One region of the Paenibacillus sp. FSL H7-0323 genome, then DNA from elsewhere that is predicted to be linked to it. Evidence: riboswitches for the same ligand, from Rfam matches in the RefSeq annotation. Region 1 holds a riboswitch; each other region holds the start of a gene.
The links. Region 1 has a riboswitch for cyclic di-GMP ahead of MHH89_RS24495 (choice-of-anchor A family protein). Riboswitches for the same ligand answer to the same signal wherever they lie in the genome.

Region 1 (8,032 bases):
ACGGCTAACAGATGAAGAGATAAAGTAATATCAATGTTAAAATGTGCGGTAATATTAATTTTCATAGATAACCACGCTCCTAAAGTATAAATACACATAAAGAAAACTTTATAAAGCGCTTGGCCTGCCATCATCAGTGCCAGGTAGCCATCCTGTACAGACGCCTTAGCGTTTCGACAATAACATTATACTTAATATTTTGTGTTTTGCCAAAAAAAGGACCCCCAATTCTTGGTCGGGGTGGCGGTTCTGTGTGGTTTCTCAGCGCTTTGGAATCATGATGGTCATTGAGGCTCCACGCACGCGGCTGCAGAATGATCAAATGGAAGTTACGTTTCGGTGTTCATATCTGCTGCATGCTCTGAAATTGATTATCCAAATAACGGGCAGCAAGTTCAGAAGGTTAACGGATTTTTTATTGATACAGGTTGAATTTAATGTTTGATACTGTTGTTATGCTAACGGGAAAGGATAGTTTAATAAAGGAGTTACTTAAGACTGGAATAATGAGCAATGTGACAATTATGTCATTCTGAATTGAATATTGTTAGGTTAATCGATGGGGAAGTTTACTTGTCTCCCTTATACTGGAAATTAAATGATTTTATTTCCGAAAGGGGACAATGCACTGATGACTGATGTAATTAAAGCAATAATACTTGGCATAATAGAGGGCTTAACTGAATTTTTACCAGTATCATCTACTGGACATCTTATTCTAGCAGGCGATTTGCTTAGCTTTGAGGGAGATGCTGCAATAACTTTTAAAATTGTTATTCAGTTGGGTGCAGTGATGGCAGTTTTAATTCTTTATTGGAAAAGGTATTTGGAGATTGGGGTTAATATGATTAGAATGGATTTTTCCAAAAGCAAAGGATTAAATGTCATTCATATGATTTTGGCTATGTTACCAGCATTAACCCTATATCTTCTCTTCAAGGACACAATAAAAAGCCAATTATTTGGCCCAACCCCTGTTTTGATAGGTCTAGTTGTTGGTGGCGTGTTGATGATCATTGCAGCGCGGAATAGGCGGACTGAAACCGCTGATACTATCGATGGGATTAATTATAAACAGGCTTTCGGAATTGGTCTGTTTCAATGCTTGGCGTTATGGCCGGGATTTTCGAGATCAGGTTCGACGATTTCAGGTGGCCTGTTGCTTGGCACTAGCCAAAAAGCCGCTGCAGATTTTACATTCCTTATTTCTGTGCCTGTTATGTTTGGTGCAAGCTTGTTGGATTTGTACGATAGTCGTGATTTGCTGAGTTCTGACGATTTGCTTCTAATGTTAATTGGCTTTGCGACATCCTTTCTTGTGGCAATGATTGCAGTAGTGACGTTCATCAAACTGATTAAGAGACTTCGATTGGAGTGGTTTGCTCTATACCGGTTTGTTTTAGCAGCTCTCTTCTATTTAATTGTCATACAGTAATTAGGCAAATGTAAAGAAAATTGTAGCCTTAATGGATTACGAGGGAAACCCTATCGAAACCGTTATTCAAAATAGCGGAATGGAATGGACAATCTTAAGGCCGTCAGAATTTATGAAGAATGCATTATATTTTTGGGCAGAATCCATTCAAAAAGAAGGAATTTTAAAATAACCCCCCAGTGAGTTTGCACTAGGAGTTCCAGTGAAGGAAACGAGGTTAGAGTTTCCTTATCAATATATGCACTATAAAGGTTGTAATCGGACATATTTTACTACCCAAAGCGGAAATGAAATAATACCATTACCTGTGTTTAAATGGACGAATTGGTTACTAAAATTTTCTTCGCAAATGCCTTCAAAGGTTTCGCCACTGATTAAGTATAGGCGCACTGGCGAATGTTCTTTTATTGACTCCTCGACTCTTTTGTTGATCAAAACAAGCCACCTCTTTTTTTAAGTGATTACATTATCACTAATGCTATACCTATAAACACATTTATCCCAACTCAACAATAAGTGTGAATTTATATGTGAAAAATAATACATATATTTATGTTTCAAAAGAGTATATACTGGATTCACTATCAAGTTGTGATTACCAACTAGAATTTTTTTGGTGAGTTTAGATCACATCTTCTTATCATTTGGGGAGGTGTCTTATTTGGAAAAAACCCTTAATTATGTACAAGATTTTAAATTGCTTGAAGAACGAATTAATGCATTTATAAATTATGATTCATGCATTGAATACGTAGAAGGATCTGAAGAAGTTGTAGCTGGCGGGGCCTTTGCCTGGACCAAGTTAAAATCGGCGGAGAGCTATAAACAAGAGCACATTGATGCTGACTACGTAGAATTAGCAGAAAGGGTACGTACAGTACTGGAAAACGAACATAGTCCTAACATTGAAAAGTTTGAGCGTAGTTATGAGCTAGTAATGAATTATATCCGACAAGATACTTTTCTCTGGGTACCTGGTTTGAAAAATGTTATTGAGAGTATAAAATCTGAATTGGATTTGCAACAATTTTTTCTTAATCAATAGAAATAGTAAATTTAATGCGTCAATCATAAGTGGTGACTAGCTATTTCATAGGTATCTTATAAAAAGTTTAATTATATAAATTGAGAATGATACTTTTAATTCAATTAATTCTACATACAGTTTTCTTCCTTTGAATTTGGGAACAATACTAAAGCCTCCATTTATAACTCCATAAAAAAGCCCGTCAATTTTAATGGTTGGCGGGCTTTTTTTGTTTATTGAATTGTATACTCACTGACTTCAAAGGTTAGTATTTTATCAAATATTACGTACTCTTTGCGCTTGCTAAAAGGCCCTTTGTTGTTGGAATGCTTATTAATTCCATATGATCCTGCACCTCTTCCTGCATCACGAGCATCGTACCAGTTTAAGAATGCATCTACTTCAGCAATTGGTAGGTCGTATTCTTTTTCTGTTCCATTCACCAGAGTGATGGTAAGAATAGCTCGATCCCCTGATGGCTGCTCTGGAGTTGTTGTAGGTTTAGGCGTCACTGTTGGTATTGGGTCTTCTGAATAAGTGCCGAATATATCAAATTCGTATATACGAGCAGTAAAAGGGCTATAAGTATTAACGAATTCAATATATACAACACCTTTTAAATCAAGCGCATACTCAGCACCGGAGGTTACTCCAGGCGAATTATTAAACGGAATTTTCTTTAAAAGTTCTCTTTTACTATCAAGAAAGTTCATATAATAATATGAAGATGTCTCAGTCGACTTTAAATAAAACTTAGTAATATCAGCGCTATAGTAATTTGGAAATTAAGATTGATACGTTACCTTGTTTGATCGGTTTCGATAAAAATAATAATAATTCAGCAAATCTTTAGACGGGCTTCATACTTATTTAAGCTAAGAGGATTATAGTAATTACATAACCCCCTTATAATATAGATCTAGACCCTGCCGGAAGTTGGTGGGGTCACTTTTTTGCACAGAGTAATTTTATAAATATGGATTTCTCTTTAAATCTACTATAAAGAAGCGCCGTCCCTTTTGGAGACGCCGCTTCTTTATAGTAGATTCTATTCTTTTTGCTCAATTCTTGATTTTGGTGATCTTTTTGGCGGTAACTTGTGCAGGGAATGAATCATCACTTACTTCAAAAAACACTTTAATCTCATCGCCTTTTTTATATTTAGAAGGTGCAACTTTATTTACCCAAATGGCTTGAGAGTACTCATTAGATTCGAGAATCTCCTTATATTCCTTGTTCAAGTCTTCTTCTTTTAATTCAGAAATTACTAAAATTCTTTTATTTTCTACATCTATTGTGTGTACAATTCCTTTCAAAACTTCATTATTCTTACTACAGGCGGTGACGAATAACAAAAAAACAAAAATAAGAGTCCATTTAATAGTAGTACGTGGTTTTTGAATCATGGACCTTCCCCTCCAGTGGTTACGACATTAGTTTAAAATCGGTTGCACAGGCATAGCATTTAGTACATTACCAATATAAGAATAAACAGCAGCCTTTCCATTATGACGACCTTTATTGATTCTGGGGAGTTACAGGTGAATGCCTGTAGTATTGATATTTTCATAAGAACTTTTGTTTGTATATAATAAAAATAAATGTTCTTATTTTAGAGGCGATCAATGATGGAAATGAGTATCGACCAAACGGTTGGGATTATTTATCAGGTCAAGGTGAGCAAGATTACACAACGCGAGATCGAGATCCGTGGCATCCGTGACAAACGTCCAACATAAACAAAGGGGATAAATATCATGCGGTGTATAACAATACGGCAGCCTTGGGCGACCTTAATTGCTCTTGGTGAAAAAGAGTTTGAAACTCGTTCATGGAGAACAGCCTACCGCGGCGAGTTAGGCATCCATGCCGGAATGAGGATTGACAAAAAGATTTGTGAACAGGAACCGTACAAATCAGTATTGGCGAAACATGGCTATACAGCGAATAATTTGCCGACAGGAGCTATTATTGCTACAGGTCAGCTCGCGGGATGTTATGTGGTTACTCCAGAGGTGGATTTAAGGGAATGGATCAATGGGAATGAATATGATTTTGGCGACTATAGTGAAGGACGGTTTGCCTGGAAGCTTGAAGGGGTTCATCCATTAAGCCATCCAATTCCAGCTAAAGGTCGGCTAAGCTTGTGGGAGCACTCTAATCACTTCTGAACGGCGAACAATATTTTTAATGTAATTTTTATGTGCCTATCAGCTTTTTTTCAGGTTCGAGGTATATATTAGAGACACCAAACACCCCCCAGTGTTTTGTGGTATATCTCTCTCAGGTCTTGCCAACTCCCATGGTAAGGCCTATTTTTTTGTTCACTAATTGATCGGGGGGAGAGAGCGCAGCGGCTTCTATACAGCTTTACTTAATCTGGTACTGTTCTTCGTAACTCTTAAAAGATGAAATATCCAGCCCTAGGTATCTGCGCATATGGATGGCAGCCTGAGCCGCAACAATGTCATTCAACAGCAGCATTCGTTCATGATAGCCACGACATATATACTTGGCTTCAATTCCAGTATTAAGTCTGTTTTGCTCATACACCTTGATTCCCCGTCTTCTCATTTCTGCACGAACATCCCTTAGATCTGTTGTAGCTACTGCAGCAGCTGTTCCAAGCACCTCCAGATAAGGGGCGGGTGTTCGTAAGTGTGTAGATAAAATGGCGGAGTCCCGTTCGAAAGCTGATAAAATCATCGGAAGCAATAAATAAGATTTCACCAGCATGTTGTCCCTGCTTTCTGCTCTATGCATGAATCTCATCACCTCTAATAGGAACGTATATTCGTATTCTACCCCGATATTCCAAAAATAATCAATGGTATTTCTAAACAGCTTATCCAATGTGATTAAATTCACAACTAAATAACGAAGAATAAATTATATTAAAATTGTAATAATAAAAATTAATGTATCTAACGCACATAAAGGAGAATTATGATGGAAAAAGAGGGCAGCCTCCAGCGTGGATTGTTTTTTGGTTTAATTCTGAGTGTTCCCTTATGGATATCCATATTGGGCTATATACAGTTACTTTAAAATTTAATGAAAAACCTTATGCGAAGCGCCTTTAGGCGCTTTTTTTGTGTGGTACTAATGCGGGGAATTATCGAAAGGAATTGATTGACAATTGTGGGTGTCGGGAGCTAAACTGTTATTAATTCAAAAGTATTAAAAGTCATAGACTGTTATTGGATAGAATGCTTCAGCTACCAGTTCTGGACTTGCAGTGTAATACATATATATAGTCATGATAATAGCAAACCGTCTGAAAGGGCGGGACGCAAAGTCCAGGAGTCTAAAGTGTCTTAAAGGCACAATGACCGTCCGACTGCCATGAGAAGGGAATTTCACTTCTTTTTGGCGGTCTTTTTTGTTGTTAGGTCCTTTAGAGTTTCTGGTAATTATTCTGATTAATATAAATCATAGTTTTAGGAGGTGTGCCATTTGAAAAGAAGAATAAAACCGTTACTCTCGCTTGTATTAGCTGGGATTTTGACGGTAGGTAGTGGGCTTTCCTCATTGGGAGCTGGAGTTGCTGGAGCTAGTAGTTCTTCTACATTGGGAATTGCAGCGGTCTACAACGTGTTTATTCTAGGGGATATAACAACAGTTTCGGATACGGAAGGAAGGTTTGCTGCTGGAGGTAACGTTAACTTAACCAACTATAGTGTTGGAGATAGGTTGACCGCTGCAGAGGTTTCCCTGACTGACACACTTGTTGTTGGAGGGAATCTTACTTTCAACGGAGGTACTGTTTATGGGAATATCGTGCACGGGGGAGATTTTTCAGGGAATGTAACGCTCCTCAAGGGTGGTACAAAAAGACAGGGGAGTACGATTGACTTTTCAGCCGTAGGTCAGTCTTTGAAGGACAAATCAGCAGAACTTGCAGCATTGCCGGCGAATGGAACAACAGTGTACCAATATGGCAGCCTTACCTTGACAGGTACAGATCCTGCGGTCAATGTTTTTAATGTTTCAGGAGATAACGTCTCTAATACCTACGGAATTACAATAAATGTTCCTTCAGGATCTACTGCAATTATTAATATTGATGGTTCTAACGTAAAAATGAAAAACTTCGGATTTCTACCTAATAACGTGTTGAACAGCAAGAAAATTTTGCTTAACTTTAGCCAAGCTGCGTATCTTGATATGGCAGGCATAGGTGTAATGGGAAGCATACTTGCCCCCTATGCTCATGTTGATTTTATTAATGGTCAGATTAACGGTACTTTAGTGGCGGCTTCACTCAAAGGTACTGGTGGTGGTGAATTTCACCACTATCCATACGATGGTGATGAACCCGGACCAACGCCGACACCAACGCCGACACCAACGCCGACAGTGACGCCAACACCGACGCCGACACCAACGCCGACAGTGACGCCGACACCAACAGTGACACCAACGCCGACGCCGACAGTGACACCAACGCCGACACCGACGCCAACACCATGTCCGACGCCGACAGTGACACCAACGCCGACGCCGACACCAACGCCGACAGTGACGCCAACACCGACACCAACGCCGACAGTGACGCCAACACCGACACCAACGCCGACAGTGACGCCAACACCGACACCAACACCAACACCGACGCCGACGCCAACGCCGACGCCAACGCCGACAGTGACACCGACGCCAACAGTGACACCAACGCCGACAGTGACGCCAACACCGACACCAACGCCGACAGTGACGCCAACACCGACACCAACACCGACACCAACGCCGACAGTGACACCAACACCAACGCCGACGCCGACAGTGACACCAACGCCGACGCCGACAGTGACACCAACGCCGACGCCAACACCAACGCCAACACCGACGCCGACAGTGACACCAACGCCGACGCCGACAGTGACACCAACGCCGACGCCGACAGTGACACCAACGCCGACGCCGACAGTGACACCAACGCCGACGCCGACAGTGACACCAACGCCGACGCCGACAGTGACACCAACGCCGACACCAACGCCGACAGTGACACCGACACCAACGCCGACAGTGACACCAACGCCAACGCCAACACCGACACCAACGCCGACAGTGACGCCAACACCGACACCAACGCCGACAGTGACGCCAACACCGACGCCAACGCCGACGGTAACACCTGAGGCAACGCCGACGCCAACGCCATCGCCGACGGTAACGCCTGAGGCAACACCAACACCGACGGTAACGCCTGAGGCAACACCGACACCGACGGTAACACCTGAGGCAACACCAACACCGACGGTAACACCAGAGGTAACACCAACACCAACGGTAACACCAGAGGTAACACCAACACCAACACCAACACCAACACCAACACCAACACCAACACCAACACCAACGTCGACACCAGAGACTTCGGTGTTCCCGACACCAACGCCATCATCCGTAATTGGCACTATAGTTCTTGCAGAAGATCCCGTGCCGCTTGGGCCTGTAGCTTCGCCGACACCAGCGCCAGTACCAACACCGTCGAATAGCACAGAAGTACTTGTTGATGATGATGAGATCCCATTAGGTCCGGTACCGGCAGTGACACCAACGCC
Region 2 (8,032 bases), 5.1 Mb from region 1:
TTCTTTAACCTCCAATGTTTGATTGATAATGTTTATCAACAACCTTATTTTATTATGGCTGCCAAACAAAAAAGAGGATTTGAATCAAATTATAAAAGTTTGAAAAAAATGAATACCTTAAATTTAGACGATCTAAATAAAGTGATTATGCGTTGAGTCACATTTTAAATAAAAAGCCACACAAATGTTTGCACTTCGCCTTAAAGAAAGAATAACCCATAACAACTTTATGCCATATCCTAATGAAAATAATAAAAAGGTGGATATCCATGACTGAAATACAAATAGCTGCTGTGGGAGATCTAATGGTCAAACGTTATATTATTTCGGATGCTAAACAGCCTGACGGAACCTATTCGTTCAGCCCCCTGTTTGCAAAAGTAGCTCCTTATCTGAAACAGGCTGATTTAACGATTGGCAATCTCGAAACCACCTTTGCTGGAAGTGGCCCCGAATGCCGGAAAAGTCCCCGATCAGGCGGTCCGATATTCAAATGTCCAGACGAACTGGCCCCTGCACTTAAGGAAGCCGGATTCGACGTATTAGTAACGGCCAACAATCATTGCATGGATTATGGTGCCCCGGGTCTGGTTCGGACGTTACGAGTTCTGGACCGTAATGGAATCGACCACACGGGAACAGCTAAATCATTAGAAGAATCCAAGAGAACGCTTATTAAAAACGTCAAAGGAATTACGATTGGCATCCTCTCCTACACAGCAGGAACCAACCGAATTCCTGTACCAGTGAGTAAGCCATGGCTGGTTAACCGGATATCTACGCCCAAGATCATTCGGGAGATTCGAGATTTAAAAAAGAAAGTCGATCTAGTCTTGCTTTATCTGCATTTCGGAAGCGAATATCGTTACACTCCAAACAAGAGGCAAAAAGAGCTGGTCAATCTCTTCTTTAAAAATGGCGCCGACATCATACTGGGGTCTCACCCACATGTTCTTCAACCGTTAGCGCTTCGTGGAAAAAAACAATTCGTTATTTACTCATTGGGGAATTTTGTTTCGACTAAACTAATGAATATTCCTTATACACAAAGCGGTATCATTCTTACGCTTAAAATAAAGAAGGATGAAAAAGGACACACGAGTATAACTAACGTAGGTTACATCCCGACTTGTGTAGATCGAAGAATAAAAAGCGGCAGGAAAATTACAGAGATCATCCCCATCCGCGACGCATTAAAGAGAAGCGACACCGACATAAAAACAGAACGGCGAAATCTCATGAATCGAATGTTGAAACATACGACAACAATCTTAAAGAGGGAATAGAGTCGTTACAGAAAAATAACGTTCCGCGGAATTTACCGCGGAACGTTATAGATTTAGACCTCAAAACTGTGTTTGGGTTTAGCGTAAACGATCAGGCATCATTAATTTAAGGAATTCTAGAATACCATTCTCTACTACAAGTTCTTCTCTATCTTGATCAGCAAGTACTCTTCTGATGAGATCTTCTTTACCCTCCAGCACTTTACTTGTCCAATGAGGATCAATGATAAGAGATCGTCCTACTGCTACTAATTCAGCATTTGTCAACGTGTCCTCTGCGTCCTGTTTGGTACGGATATCTCCTACCCCAATTAAAGGTACACGGCCATTGATTTTCTCATGTACATATTGCAGGATTGATTTTTCTTTAAAATCTTCTGATGCAGATACTTTCTTAAAATCCCCTAATGAAATATGCAGATAATCCAGCTTTTTATCAGCTAATTTATCAATAAGATAAAAGGTATCGGTGATTTTAATTCCAGGCTCTTCATATTCTTCTGGAGAAAAACGATACCCGACAATAAAATCCTTAACCTTTGAATTGTCAACGACAGCAATAACTGCATCCACTAATTGGTTAATGAAATTAAATCTTTTCTCTAAGCTTCCGCCCCATTGATCTTCACGACGGTTGGAGTGTGGAGAGAAGAATTGTTGGATTAAATATGTGTTTGCTCCATGAATTTCTACCCCGTCAAATCCAGCTTGAATAGCACGTTGAGTCGCTTTTTTAAAATCCTCAATTACACCGAAAATTTCATCTTCTGTTAATGCTCTTGGAATTTCTGCATTCGGGCGTTCGGCAGCAATGGCGCTGGAGGAAACGGGTTGTACGCCACGCAATATTTTTGAATCTGTCATTCTTCCTGCATGGAATAGCTGTAAAATAGCCTTTGTTCCATTTCGTTTAATAGTAGATGCTAATCGGCTGAGGCTAGGAATAAATTCATCGGAGGAAACACTAAGTTCACCTTCCCATCCTTTTCCACCCTCTTGTACATTTGCTGCCGCAGTGATGACCGCACCTACTTCGCCCGTTCTTAGCGAATAGTATTTCAATTCATCTTGTGTTACTACACCGTCATAAAAGCTCATTCGCGTGGTCATTGGAGCCATAACCACTCGGTTTTTTAATGTCAGCCCTCTGCGAAAAGTTAATGCTGTGTCTAGTGCTATCATCTTTTTCCCAACTTTCATTAAATTATATTTAGATAAATTATTATATACATGCGCATACATATAAATTACAGCAATGATTTATTCTTGTCAACTAATAAAGAACTGCTGTTGGATACAACAAAAAGCGCTGTTCATTGGAACAGCGCTTTTTGCTCGATATGAATGGTCCTTATTATTCTAGTTCGGCCGGTTTTACAATGGCTGCACCTTTATTATTTTTGGAATATTTAGCTTCGATTTTCGTGGTGTATGTATCTTTGGCTCCATCACTTACCAGTACATAACTCAGATCGACTGTCAGCTTTTCCGTTTGCCAGGTCTTAGTATTGACGAATAATTTCCACGTTACGCTTTTGGGTTGAACTGTCTCTCCATCCCAAAGGTTCTCCTGGTCATAGAGTTTGATTATCCCCTTAGCTGCTGTCGGATCGGTTACCGTGAATTGTAAGACTGTTTGTGCGCCAGCAGTGCTGACTTTCATGGATTTTTTATAACTTTTGACCGAATCAAGCATGGAAACAGGATCGTATTGGCCTTTAGAGTAAAAGGCATCCCATTCCGTTTTCTCCAGTCCAAGCCAATATTGTGCATCAGGATCGATTGGCTCCCCGTCATCGTCGTAACCTTCATCTTCAGATTCATCGATCAGTTCACTTCCGTCTACAAGATAGTAAAACTCCTTGTCATTGGCATATAGACTGTACGATGTTTCTAAAAGACTACTAGCGACAGTGCCTGCTGCGGCAAAATTCGGCAGACGGTTGATATCCAGCTTCAGAGTGTTGGTGTTGCTGATACGCACCCCGCCGCTTTGAATATCCTGTTTTTTGGTCACATCCAGATGGAAATTCTTTATTGCTTTGGAGGCTGCCGTTACTTTGCTGATCATCTGATCCGCGGTTACTACTGTTGAGGTAGCTGCAGACACTACTCCTGGATTAGACATCCATCCGATCGTTCCGGACAGCAATAAAGCACCTACTGCCAAACTAGTACCTATTGTTTTGAAAAAACTGTTCATGTACTTCCCCTTTCGGCCCCTTGCGATAATGTAACGCCGTATAGGTCGAAATAATAAAAGAGCTCAAAATAGACTACATATTCTTAGAGCTATCCTTTATGCTTCATAAGACATCCCTATGGCGGCCTGGCGATCATTTCCTTCTGTCGAAAGGTTTTAGACCCATGGCTTTGTGTCATCATCTTTCGATGATTTTACCTTTAACGCGGACATTCAATTAGTTTTAATAGATTACGGACGCATGTCCCACCGCTAATTTTATCATGGTTATAATTACCTGTAAACGACTTATCTTCCATTCGAATTCGCTATGATACTCAGAAGAAATACTACAATCAAAATGAAAAATGAACGATTACATACGCTTATAAGTCTTATTAATGAGAACAGCAAAGACAGGGGGTGCAGCAAAATGAGTGACCGGGAAATTTTCGAGCTCTATAAAGAACAAGTATATTATTTTTGTTACTACTTAATGAAAAATCAGGCAGATGCGGAGGATATTACCCAAGAGGTATTTGTAAAAGTTATCTTAGCGGATAAGTCGAAGGTAAGAAACTTGAAAGCTTGGATTTTACGAATTGCTTCGAATGAGTGCAACAGTGTGATCAAAAGGCGTAAGACGGGGTGGATGAAAGAAGTACGTAATTATTTATTATCCAGGTCTGAGGAATCAAACCCTGTAGAAAAACGTTTGGATCGACAGGAAACTAAAAAAGAATTACAAGGGTTATACAGTCAGCTTCCTGACAAAATCAGAATGGTAGTAGTCCTTCGTTTTATAAACGAATTGACTGTACCCGAGATCTCTAAAGTTATGAGCATACCCGAAGGAACTGTAAAATCCAGACTGAACAAGGGACTTAAAATACTAAATAGAATGGGTGGAACCCAACTAAAGGAGCTGAATAGTAATGAGTCTCTATATTGAAAAAGATAAACATATTCCCCGACCGGATTATGATTTGATGTGGACTGCCATAGAACAAGAAGCTTATAAACGTCAAAGAAATCTGCATGCCTCCCAGAATACTCCTAGGTCTAATAAAAAGGTTATTCCTATCAGTATTGTCTTCTCTTGCCTCTTACTTGTAGCCATTCCTGTATTCGCTAGTATGACGATTAATTGGGATAAAATTGGTGGTCGAAGTGTGAGCAATGCATTAAATAACGGCATCGGTCAACAGTATAATCTTCAAACTTCCAGTTCAGGAGTAACAATGAATTTGAACGGTGTTGTAACTGATGGAGAAAAAATGAAAATGCTGTTATCACTTGATACTAAATCTGATCTATCCAAATATACTGGATTTGCTACAGAGGAAAACATCATGACTAGTGAATCCGGTGCCAAGGCAAAGGTATACGGTTATTTAGAATACGATCCTGAAAGCCAGAAACTCATTGGAGTATATGAGACACCCGATACATTAAAGGATGATAAAAAGGACTACAGGTTTGAAGCACGGAATCTCATTTTTTACAGTGATCGGAATATTCCCTTACAATCTAATCATCAAGCAGGGGATACTATCAATACTGGAGTTAAGCAATATCCAAGCATTCAAATCGAATCCGTTCGATATGTTTCCAATCAAACCATTATCCGTTACAAAGTCGCTGCATCACCATCTGACTTAGGACGGGGTAACCCACATTTGGTAGTTAGTACTGGTAGTCAAGAGAATGAAGCAATTCCAACCATCATGCCTAACGAAGGATCGGATTTATTTATTGAACAGGTTTTCAATATAACTGAATCAGATTGGAAGGAAGCTAGTCTTCATTTTAGTTACATTGAAGAAGCGAAACGATTTTCAGGTACGTGGAAGTTCGATTTTAAAGCAGATGGACAAAAAGCAAGTGAGGCGATTTACACTAAGAAACTGTATAACAGTCCTGAATTTCAAGAAAAGACCGGCATAACCTTAGATCAGCTAGTGGTTACCCCTTTAGATATCCAAATTCTAATAGATGAAAATGATTCGCTTAAAAAAGGAATTGTCCACTATAATACCGCTCAGTTGGTTATAGGTGATCAAACAATCACTGGGGGTTGGAATTTGAAAGGAGATCATTCCGAAAGCTACCAGCATTTATTTCAATTCGAATCTCCGGAATGGTATAACGACTGGTCCGATGTTCCAATGAAACTTATATTAAAGGATGCTGTCATTGAGAAACGTGATACTACTAAGAATTGGATCACTATAAACAAACCTAAAGAAGAAAAGCAGTTCACTTCACTTGATGTCGATGGGTTAAAAATTGAATTCACTTACTATACTGAGGGCGAAAATTTGATTGTCGAATCAACATCCAAATCTTCTGGCTTCAAAAGCGTTAACCAAACTACGTTACGGATTAATGGCAAAGAAGTGGTGCCTGAAATTACACCTAAGGGCATGATATCTACAGGAACTAATATTGATAGCTACAAAGATATCCCTTTCGACGAAAAAATCGAACTGAACCCTGGAATCTATAAATATAGCGATCCTAGCCGGAACGAGGAAATTAAACTTTAATGCAGGAAGTTAATCTATGTCCCGCCCTTTCTAGTTAATCCTAAGGGCGGGTTATTTATGGATAAAATCATTTCTGTTTATGTATCTCTTTTATTTCCTTCACAACAAAAAAAGCATAGAACGGACTCAAGTCCGCTTTATGCTTTCCATTATTAAGATAAACAATATTTAACCAGCGCATCTCGCACACCATGCTCGTTGTTAGACCCCGTGACAGCATTCGCTGCCGCTTTGACCTCAACCGGAGAATTATCCATCGCAACGCCCATACCCGCGTATGTAAGCATAGAAATATCATTAAAATAATTACCGATCGAAAGAACTTCCTCTTGCGGAATTCCCAGCTTCACAGCCAGATTCTTTAAGGCGTTGCCCTTGGAGGCTTCCGGATGCATCAAGTCAACGAAAAATTCACCACTGCGCAAAATATTGTACTCATGTGTCCAAGTACGCCATTCACGTTCAGCTTCGTCAAGGATTTCTGGTTGTGTAAATACAGTAAACTTAACAACCGGTTCACGGAAATCTTCCCATGCTGGCAGTGTAGCCGGCACGATACGGAAGTGTTCATACATATAATTGGCTTCTTTGGTCAGGTTTTCTACATTATCTACATACATATCAAAAGCCGTATTCACATCATAATGAATATCATGCTTTCTACAATAATCAATATAAGGGTCAAGACCACGAGCATCCATACCGTATTGATGCAGCACTTCCCGATCTTTCACACGAACCGTAGCAGCTCCATTATGACCCAGCACATAACCAGACAGCCCCATTTCCTCCATAAAAGGAATCGAGTTCTGCGGACTGCGGCCGGTACATAACACGATCTGCCCGCCAAGACGCGTAACCTCAGCAATGGCTTCTTTATTCTCAGTGCTCAAGTGGTGATCATCATTCAACAGTGTACCATCTACATCTAGTGCAATCAGTTTGTATCTCATACTCCCACCATCCTTGTCTTTCTTTTTCTATATATATTGAACCTGGCTATCTGAGTTAAGTTTCAGTCGCAACTGCGGTGAATATTTGGACTTCCAGCCGCTGTTGTTTCCAGATTTCTTGATTTATACCGTTTACTAGTGGTTGAAATCCGGAAACAAAGGCGGTCGCTATCGCTCTTACAGTTCCAAACTTCCCCTCCGCCACTCCATCCCCTTATCCCAAGTTTCCAAATTCAATTTACATACCATTTTTTCTCTATATTATTGTTCTAATGCTTCTGTACTTAAGAGTGCCAGTTCCTCTAGCGTAAGTTCACGACTAGCTCCCAGTGGCAGGCTTTCGTCCAGCTTCAATTCTCCCATAGATACTCGTTTCAGAAAAGTGACTTTTTTGCCGACAGCTTGGAACATTCGCTTAACCTGGTGAAACTTTCCTTCTGTGATGATCAGCGAAATATGTGAGATTACTTTACTGCCGCGTTCTCTTCCCAATATAGTTAGCTGTGCAGGTAAAGTAACATATCCATCTTCCAGCTCGACACCTGCCGCAAAAGCCGCTACATCGTCTGCGTCTACGTCTCCCTCAACTGTTGCTTCATACGTCTTAGGGACATGCTTGCGTGGCGATAATAGCTCGTGAGCAAGCTTTCCATCATTGGTGAGCAGAAGCAGCCCTACTGTGTCCTTATCTAACCTTCCTACAGGAAAAGGTTCAAACTGTACATATTCCTGCTTTAAAAGATCCAGAACGGTCCGATCCCGCTTGTCCTCTGTTGCCGACAGAACTCCCGGTGGCTTATTCATCATAAGATAAATAAATTCACGATAGGTAACAAGCTCGCCGCCAACCACAATTTTATCGTGATAAGGGTCTACATGAAATCCACTATCCTTGACGACTGCACCATTCACGGTAATTAAACCTTGCTTGGCTTGTTTACGAATATCGCTGCGTGATCCTACCCCCATATGGGACAATACTTTATCTAAACGCTGCTTTTTTGCAGTTTTCCCTGATAGGCTCATTCTTACATCCACCTCCAGCCTGCGGGATATTCATTC
Region 3 (8,032 bases), 180 kb from region 1:
TTGATCTTCCTGCTGCTCAGTATCCATGGCGCTGCGAACAAAAAGTTTGTCCGCTCCGCAATTTTGTTTGCCTTAGCGACGCTAATTAAACCGCAAGCGTTGATATTCACGCCGGTATTGTTGTTTGCTTTTTATCATCACCGCGCTTGGAAGCAGCTTGGATTCGGAGCTTTGTATGGATTAGGGATCTTCGGATTGCTTGCGGCACCGTTTTTCTGGAATAACGGAGGATTGGTAGGGGTTATTGATCTTTACAAGAGTACGTTATCTTCCTATCCGTATTCTTCAGTGAATGCATTTAATCTGTATGCACTGACTGATCCGATGTGGTCATCCCTTGATCTAACCTGGCTTGGCATTCCATACCGTGTATGGGGCTTCATATTTATTTTAGTGGCTGTAGCTGTTGCGGCATTTTATTCCTTTAAAAAGGATCGCTTGGACCTGACCAAATCCTATTTTATCGGGATGGTGCTTATAGTAGTGGTCTTTGTGCTTGGCACCAAAATGCATGAACGTTATATGTTCCCTGCTCTTATTCTTTGTTTGTTTACTTATATAGAAAGTCGGGACCGCCGCTTTTTATCGCTATTTCTCGGATTCAGCTTAACGCAATACATCAATGTGGCGTACACCTTATCCCACCTGAATGCAGATGTTAGCCCGGGTGCAGACGGAATCGTATTAGTGACTGCTATAGCTAATCTAGCATTGCTGCTTTATATGCTGAATATCGGATACGATGTGTATGTCCGCAAGGGAATAAAACCTCTTCCAGCACCAATTACACCGGAAGAACAGTATGAAGAAGATTTGAGAGTTGTCGGGCAAATTAAACCGCATCAGAAGGGAGGGCGATTTAACGATGAAGTTTAAGCGTATAGATTGGATATGCATAATAGCTATCACGGCCGTTTACGCAGCGCTTGCTTTATATAATCTTGGCTCTACTAAATCTCCAGAGACCTTATGGGAGCCTGCTGCCAGTGGTGAAAGCTTCTATGTAGATTTGGGGCAGAGTAAACCATTGGAACGGGTCAATATCTTTGGTGGCGTGGGCACGGGTAAGTTCAAGCTGGAATTCAGCGACAATCCTGAGGTCTGGAGCAGTCCGATGGATGTCAGTGAGGATGTTGGGAATGTCTTCATCTGGAAAAGCCAACCCCTGAACGTTACTGCGAGATATGTGAAGTTTACAGTTACCTCTCCAGGGTTCACTTTGAACGAAATGGCCTTTTATGAGCAGGGGGGAGAAAGAATCCCCCTTCCTATTGCCGGTGTGACACCGGATGCTAACGCTGTACCTAAAAGAGGAGCAGCGGCCAATCTTTTTGACGAGCAGGCGCTCATTCCGGAATATTCTAACTTTATGAATAGTACTTATTTTGACGAGATCTATCATGCGCGAACAGCTTATGAATATACACACGGGATAGTGCCTTACGAGAATACGCATCCACCGCTTGGCAAGCTTTTGATTGCCATAGGTATGGAGCTGTTCGGAGTCAATCCATTCGGCTGGCGTATTATCGGAACCTTGTTCGGAGTTGCCATGTTACCTCTTATATATGTAATGGCGCTGCGTTTGTTTAAGAAAAGCAAATACGCCTCCCTCGCGGCAGGATTGTTTGCACTGGATTTCATGCATTTCACACAGACAAGAATCTCCACGATTGACGTATACGGAGTATTCTTCATTATGTTGATGTTCTATTTTATGCAGCGGTATTACACAATGAATTTCTACAAGCAGCCTTTAAGAAAAACATTAATTCCGTTATTCTGGTCTGGCTTATTCTTCGGAATCGGCGTAGCTTCGAAATGGATTGTGCTCTATGGAGGAGCAGGGCTGGCCATTATGCTGGCTATCTCCCTTTTTGAACGCTACAGAGAATACCAAGCCTCCGGACGCCTGCTGGCAGAGGGGAAGATTAAAGACAAGGAATTGCTGGGCACCTGTCGTGAAGCAGTAGATTCTTTTTGGAAAAAGACTATTATTACGTTGGCTAGTTGTATCGGGTTCTTTGTAATTATTCCAGTAATTATTTATAGCTTATCTTTTGTGCCGGGGTTATCTGCATCAGCAGAGGGCTTCACTATAAAAGGTTTGATTGATTCCCAAAAGAATATGTACAACTACCACAGCCAGCTTGTAGCTACACATCCTTTTGCTTCCTCATGGTGGCAATGGCCGTTTATGAAGAGACCGGTCTGGTTCTTTAGCGGCGGTGAAGGTTTGCCGGAAGGTCAGGTCAGCAGTATAGTGACTATGGGGAATCCGCTTATCTGGTGGACGGGTATTTTTGCGATGTTGGCAACACTGTGGATTACGCTGAAACGTAAAGATAAGAATCTCTACATGATTTGGATTGCCTTCTTCTCGCAATATGTTCCGTGGATGCTTGTCCCAAGAGAAACATTTATTTACCATTATTTTGCTATGGTTCCATTTATGATTCTTGGTATTGTATATATAATGAAGTTGCTGGATAGTAAATTCCCTGAGGCCCGTTACGTACAGTATGTCTATGTAGCCGTTGCTTTGCTGCTCTTTATCGCTTTCTACCCGGTACTGTCAGGGATGCAGGTCAGTGGAGATTACGTGAAAGATATGCTGCGTTGGTTCCCAACTTGGGTTTTCTAGGATTTAATAAAAATCTATAAAATAAGTTTATGCATGCAGCGTTATTATGAAGTGTAGATGGATGTAACGCTCCAAAAAGCTTGTAGGAGGAATAAAGGTGAAAGCCAGATATAGTGTGATTGTACCCATGTTCAATGAGGAGCAAGTAATTAGCCATACTTATGAACGTTTGAAAAAAGTAATGGACGAGTGCGGCGATACTTATGAGCTGGTCTTCGTCAATGACGGCAGTCGTGATCGTTCCGCCCAGATGATTCGGGAGATCTGTGAACGAGACGAGCATGTCAAGCTGATTGACTTCTCGCGTAATTTCGGACATCAGGTAGCGATTACAGCTGGCATGGACTATGCCGAAGGTCAAGCGGTTGTTGTTATTGACGCTGATCTTCAGGATCCTCCGGAGGTCATTCTGCAAATGATCGAGAAGTGGAAAGAGGGCTACGACGTTGTATATGCGAAACGCCTGAAGCGCCACGGAGAAACGATGTTCAAAAAGGTCACCGCGAAGCTTTTTTACCGCCTGCTCAGCAGTATGACAAGTGTAGATATTCCTACGGATACAGGCGATTTCCGTCTTATTGACCGTAAGGTATGTGATGTCCTGCGGGGACTTAAAGAAAAGAACCGCTATGTCAGAGGTTTGGTGAGCTGGGTTGGCTTCAAGCAGACTATGGTGGAATATGAAAGGGAAGAACGTTTTGCTGGAGAAACCAAATATCCGCTGAAGAAAATGATTCGTTTTGCGTTAGATGGCATCACCTCTTTTTCACATAAGCCGCTTAAGATTGCTACGTATATTGGATTCTTTCTTTCATTTTCTAGCTTTCTCTATTTATTTTTCGTCTTGTTCCAAAGGATATTTTTCACCTCCTGGACGGTTCCGGGCTGGGCTTCCATTGTAGGTGTCAATCTGCTCTTTAACGGTATTGTTCTGATGCTGTTGGGTGTGATTGGGGAGTATATCGGACGGATTTATGACGAGTCTAAAGATAGACCGCTATATATTGTTAGTGAGACTAAAGGCTACCAGAACGAAGAACAACTGGACCGCCGGAAGGACCACAATGATGTCAGATAAGAACTTGCGCGCTGCATTCATACAGTTCCTCAAATTTAATGCCGTAGGTTTGCTCAATACGCTTATTGATTTTGTGATTTTTACATTGTTGAATTCACTAGGGATGGTATACGCATTGGCGCAGGTGATCTCCTATAGTGCAGGCACGGCGAATAGCTTTATTTTGAATAAAAAAGTAACCTTTCGTGATCGCAACCGGGGGAATAAAGAAGGCTTCGACCGCGTGCAGCTGGTCAAGTTTATCGTGCTGAATCTGGTAGTGCTCGGAATATCACTGCTGCTAATGCATCTGTTGACAGACAAACTAGGTATTCAAGTCTTGATCTCGAAGGTGCTGGTTACCTTTATCACGGTGATCATCAATTTCTTTGGAAGTCGTAAATGGGTATTTTAAACATTAATTTCAGGCAGAAGGAGTTGCTATGCTTAAAGGCAAGTAGCTGTTTCTGCTTGATTTGTATATAACCATAGAAACAATATACGGAGGTGAATAACATTGCGTAAATTCTCCTATCTACTCATACTGGCTGGGATACTTATTATGTTATATCCGACAGCTAACGAATGGTACAACGACAGGCAGCAGGAGAAGTTATTAGAAACGGCTGAACTAAGCACTGCCGATAGTACTCCCCAGTCAGATCTGAGGAGCAGGTATGCTGAAGTTACTCAGCTGTTAGCAGAGGAATCGGTTCTGGATGCCCAGGCACAGCCCCAACTCCAAGAGACAGAAAAGCCTGAACCGGAGATTGAAGTCGGTGGCAAAGTAATCGCACTAATTGAAATCGATAAGATTGATTTGAAGCTGCCTGTATTAGAAGGGGCTACAAAAGCTAATATGAAACATGCTGCAGCCCATATGAAAGAAACGGCACCCCTTGGAGAGATCGGGAATGCTGCAATCGCGGCGCATCGGGCTCGAACTACGGGTCGTTTGTTTAACAGATTGAATGAGGTTGTTGTGGGGGATGTTATCACGGTAAAGACTAGTGATCAGGTGTTTAACTATGAGGTATACGATATTTCTGTTGTAGATCCGAGTGATGTCTCCGTTCTTGACGGGAATGACAAGGATAAGATTCTTACTCTGATTACATGTGATCCGCTAGTGAATCCAACGCATCGTCTGATTGTTCATGCCAAATTAACAAAAGGAGAATAGTGAATGACAAGAAAACACAAATACCGGGAGATATTTATAAAATAATGGGTAATCTAGTAAATTAGGTCTTGTTCACAATTATAAATATGATAGTATTATACTATGAAAGCTAAACACGATAACGGCAAACCTTCCGAAAGGTAGGGACGCAAAGCTAAAGGGCCTTTTCCCGAAAGGATGGCAGCCAGCTACCGAATGAAGAGGCTTTTTTTGTTTGTTTCAAATGGATTCTATCAATTATATCTAGTAAAGCTAGAACAGATAGAGCTTATACGATAACGGCAAACCTATCGAAAGGTAGGGACGCAAAGCTAAAGGGCCTTCCCGAAAGGATGGCAGCCAGCTACCGAAAGGAGTTTTATCCGTGAAAAAGGTTTATTTTATGCTGGTGGCGTTGTTCGTCCTAATGACTTCAGTTCCGGTAAGTACAGCTCAAGCTGCAAGTGCAGATGCCAGCTGGTTGATTACATCCAAAGTGGCTCAAGGTGTTATTGGTATTAACTATGATATTCCGAAAGATAAAAGAATCAAACTCATGATCACCAAAGATAACAGCAGCTATACATATAACTTGTATGCTTCTGGACAAGCTGAGGACTTCCCTTTGCAACAAGGAAATGGGACTTATAAGGTTTCTGTTCTGGAGAACACAACCGGTAATAAATACAAAGCATTATATTCCGAAGTAGTAGACGTAACCATGAGTGACTCGAATTCCGTATATTTGGGCTCCGTACAGAATGTGAAATGGAGTTCTTCTGATAAAGCGATTGTCAAAGCTAAACAATTAGTACAAGGCAAAACAACAGACGAAGAGAAAGTTAAAGCGATCTATAACTATGTAGTTGCGAATGTACAATATGATTACTCTCTTGCTAATAGTGTAACTACTGATTATATTCCAAGCATCGATAAGACATTGACTACTAAAAAAGGGATTTGCTATGATTACGCTTCTCTTTTTGCCGCAATGCTGCGGAGTGTAGATGTTCCTGCTAAGTTGGTAATGGGGAATACAAGCTACGTTACGCAATATCATGCATGGAACGAAGTGTTGCTTAATGGGAAGTGGGTTACCATTGATACTACAGTGGATGCAGGACTTGCAAAGAGTGATAAGAAAACCGATTTAATTAAAGCCTCAAGCAAATATACTGCGGCAAAATACTATTAAGTTCGTCGCTAGAAACATAACTCTATTAAATAAACAACTAGCTTAATTATTAAGCTAGTTGTTTATTTTTATATTAGGGGTTGCTTTTCTATTAATAGTTGGGGTATTATAGGTAAGCGTTGTTAGACAGCGTACAGGCGATATAGACGAGGCTGATAAAAAGCTTCGAAAAATAAAGCTTGCATTTCTGAAAACAACATGATATATTATAAGAGTTGCTGCTGAGACATTAAACGGCGCCAACGAGAACTTGATCTTTGAAAACTGAACAACGAGTGAGTGGGAAATCACGTAAGTGAAATCCAAAATTAGAGAATTAATTTTCTCGTCAGATGTTTCAAAATGAGCATATCGCTCTTTTCAATACTAATTGGAGAGTTTGATCCTGGCTCAGGACGAACGCTGGCGGCGTGCCTAATACATGCAAGTCGAGCGGAGTTGTTTTGAAAGCTTGCTTTCAAAACAACTTAGCGGCGGACGGGTGAGTAACACGTAGGCAACCTGCCCTTCAGACTGGGATAACTACCGGAAACGGTAGCTAATACCGGATAATTTCTTTTTTCTCCTGAGAGAAGAATGAAAGACGGAGCAATCTGTCACTGAGGGATGGGCCTGCGGCGCATTAGCTAGTTGGTGGGGTAACGGCCCACCAAGGCGACGATGCGTAGCCGACCTGAGAGGGTGAACGGCCACACTGGGACTGAGACACGGCCCAGACTCCTACGGGAGGCAGCAGTAGGGAATCTTCCGCAATGGGCGAAAGCCTGACGGAGCAACGCCGCGTGAGTGATGAAGGTTTTCGGATCGTAAAGCTCTGTTGCCAGGGAAGAACGTCCGGTAGAGTAACTGCTACCGGAGTGACGGTACCTGAGAAGAAAGCCCCGGCTAACTACGTGCCAGCAGCCGCGGTAATACGTAGGGGGCAAGCGTTGTCCGGAATTATTGGGCGTAAAGCGCGCGCAGGCGGCTATTTAAGTCTGGTGTTTAAACCTTGGGCTCAACCTGAGGTCGCACTGGAAACTGGGTGGCTTGAGTACAGAAGAGGAAAGTGGAATTCCACGTGTAGCGGTGAAATGCGTAGATATGTGGAGGAACACCAGTGGCGAAGGCGACTTTCTGGGCTGTAACTGACGCTGAGGCGCGAAAGCGTGGGGAGCAAACAGGATTAGATACCCTGGTAGTCCACGCCGTAAACGATGAGTGCTAGGTGTTAGGGGTTTCGATACCCTTGGTGCCGAAGTTAACACAGTAAGCACTCCGCCTGGGGAGTACGGTCGCAAGACTGAAACTCAAAGGAATTGACGGGGACCCGCACAAGCAGTGGAGTATGTGGTTTAATTCGAAGCAACGCGAAGAACCTTACCAGGTCTTGACATCCCTCTGAATCCATTAGAGATAGTGGCGGCCTTCGGGACAGAGGAGACAGGTGGTGCATGGTTGTCGTCAGCTCGTGTCGTGAGATGTTGGGTTAAGTCCCGCAACGAGCGCAACCCTTAACTTTAGTTGCCAGCAGGTAATGCTGGGCACTCTAGAGTGACTGCTTATGACAAACCGGAGGAAGGTGGGGATGACGTCAAATCATCATGCCCCTTATGACCTGGGCTACACACGTACTACAATGGTAGGTACAACGGGAAGCGAAGCCGCGAGGTGGAGCCAATCCCATCAAAGCCGGTCTCAGTTCGGATTGCAGGCTGCAACTCGCCTGCATGAAGTCGGAATTGCTAGTAATCGCGGATCAGCATGCCGCGGTGAATACGTTCCCGGGTCTTGTACACACCGCCCGTCACACCACGAGAGTTTACAACACCCGAAGTCGGTGGGGTAACCCGCAAGGGAGCCAGCCGCCGAAGGTGGGGTAGATGATTGGGGTGAAGTCGTAACAAGGTAGCCGTATCGGAAGGTGCGGCTGGATCACCTCCTTTCTATGGAGAATCGTTCTCTGCAATGAGAACATTCAAATCGGAAGCTAAG

Region 2: linked by a shared signal. The riboswitch ahead of MHH89_RS01895 (DUF6612 family protein) and the one ahead of MHH89_RS24495 (choice-of-anchor A family protein) in region 1 are both predicted to bind cyclic di-GMP.
Region 3: linked by a shared signal. The riboswitch ahead of MHH89_RS25270 (transglutaminase-like domain-containing protein) and the one ahead of MHH89_RS24495 (choice-of-anchor A family protein) in region 1 are both predicted to bind cyclic di-GMP.

The regions. Positions count from the first base shown of each region.
Region 1 is NZ_JBBODB010000001.1:5,434,940-5,442,971, forward strand. It holds gene MHH89_RS24465 (undecaprenyl-diphosphate phosphatase) at 632-1,435, shown strand; gene MHH89_RS24470 (hypothetical protein) at 2,097-2,480, shown strand; gene MHH89_RS24475 (hypothetical protein) at 2,696-3,175, opposite strand; gene MHH89_RS24480 (DUF3221 domain-containing protein) at 3,524-3,868, opposite strand; gene MHH89_RS24485 (ASCH domain-containing protein) at 4,220-4,633, shown strand; gene MHH89_RS24490 (hypothetical protein) at 4,833-5,225, opposite strand; cyclic di-GMP riboswitch class I at 5,720-5,810, shown strand; gene MHH89_RS24495 (choice-of-anchor A family protein) at 5,919-8,032, shown strand, end outside.
Region 2 is NZ_JBBODB010000001.1:384,602-392,633, reverse strand. It holds gene MHH89_RS01905 (CapA family protein) at 270-1,286, shown strand; gene MHH89_RS01900 (NADH-dependent flavin oxidoreductase) at 1,365-2,468, opposite strand; gene MHH89_RS01895 (DUF6612 family protein) at 2,641-3,489, opposite strand; cyclic di-GMP riboswitch class I at 3,607-3,698, opposite strand; gene MHH89_RS01890 (RNA polymerase sigma factor) at 3,902-4,420, shown strand; gene MHH89_RS01885 (DUF4179 domain-containing protein) at 4,404-6,017, shown strand; gene MHH89_RS01880 (Cof-type HAD-IIB family hydrolase) at 6,170-6,970, opposite strand; gene MHH89_RS01875 (pseudouridine synthase) at 7,232-7,996, opposite strand; gene MHH89_RS01870 (RsmB/NOP family class I SAM-dependent RNA methyltransferase) at 7,999-8,032, opposite strand, start outside.
Region 3 is NZ_JBBODB010000001.1:5,616,117-5,624,148, forward strand. It holds gene MHH89_RS25245 (glycosyltransferase 87 family protein) at 1-876, shown strand, start outside; gene MHH89_RS25250 (phospholipid carrier-dependent glycosyltransferase) at 866-2,644, shown strand; gene MHH89_RS25255 (glycosyltransferase family 2 protein) at 2,742-3,722, shown strand; gene MHH89_RS25260 (GtrA family protein) at 3,709-4,116, shown strand; gene MHH89_RS25265 (class D sortase) at 4,219-4,884, shown strand; cyclic di-GMP riboswitch class I at 4,998-5,080, shown strand; cyclic di-GMP riboswitch class I at 5,155-5,235, shown strand; gene MHH89_RS25270 (transglutaminase-like domain-containing protein) at 5,249-6,058, shown strand; rRNA gene MHH89_RS25275 (16S ribosomal RNA) at 6,426-7,983, shown strand.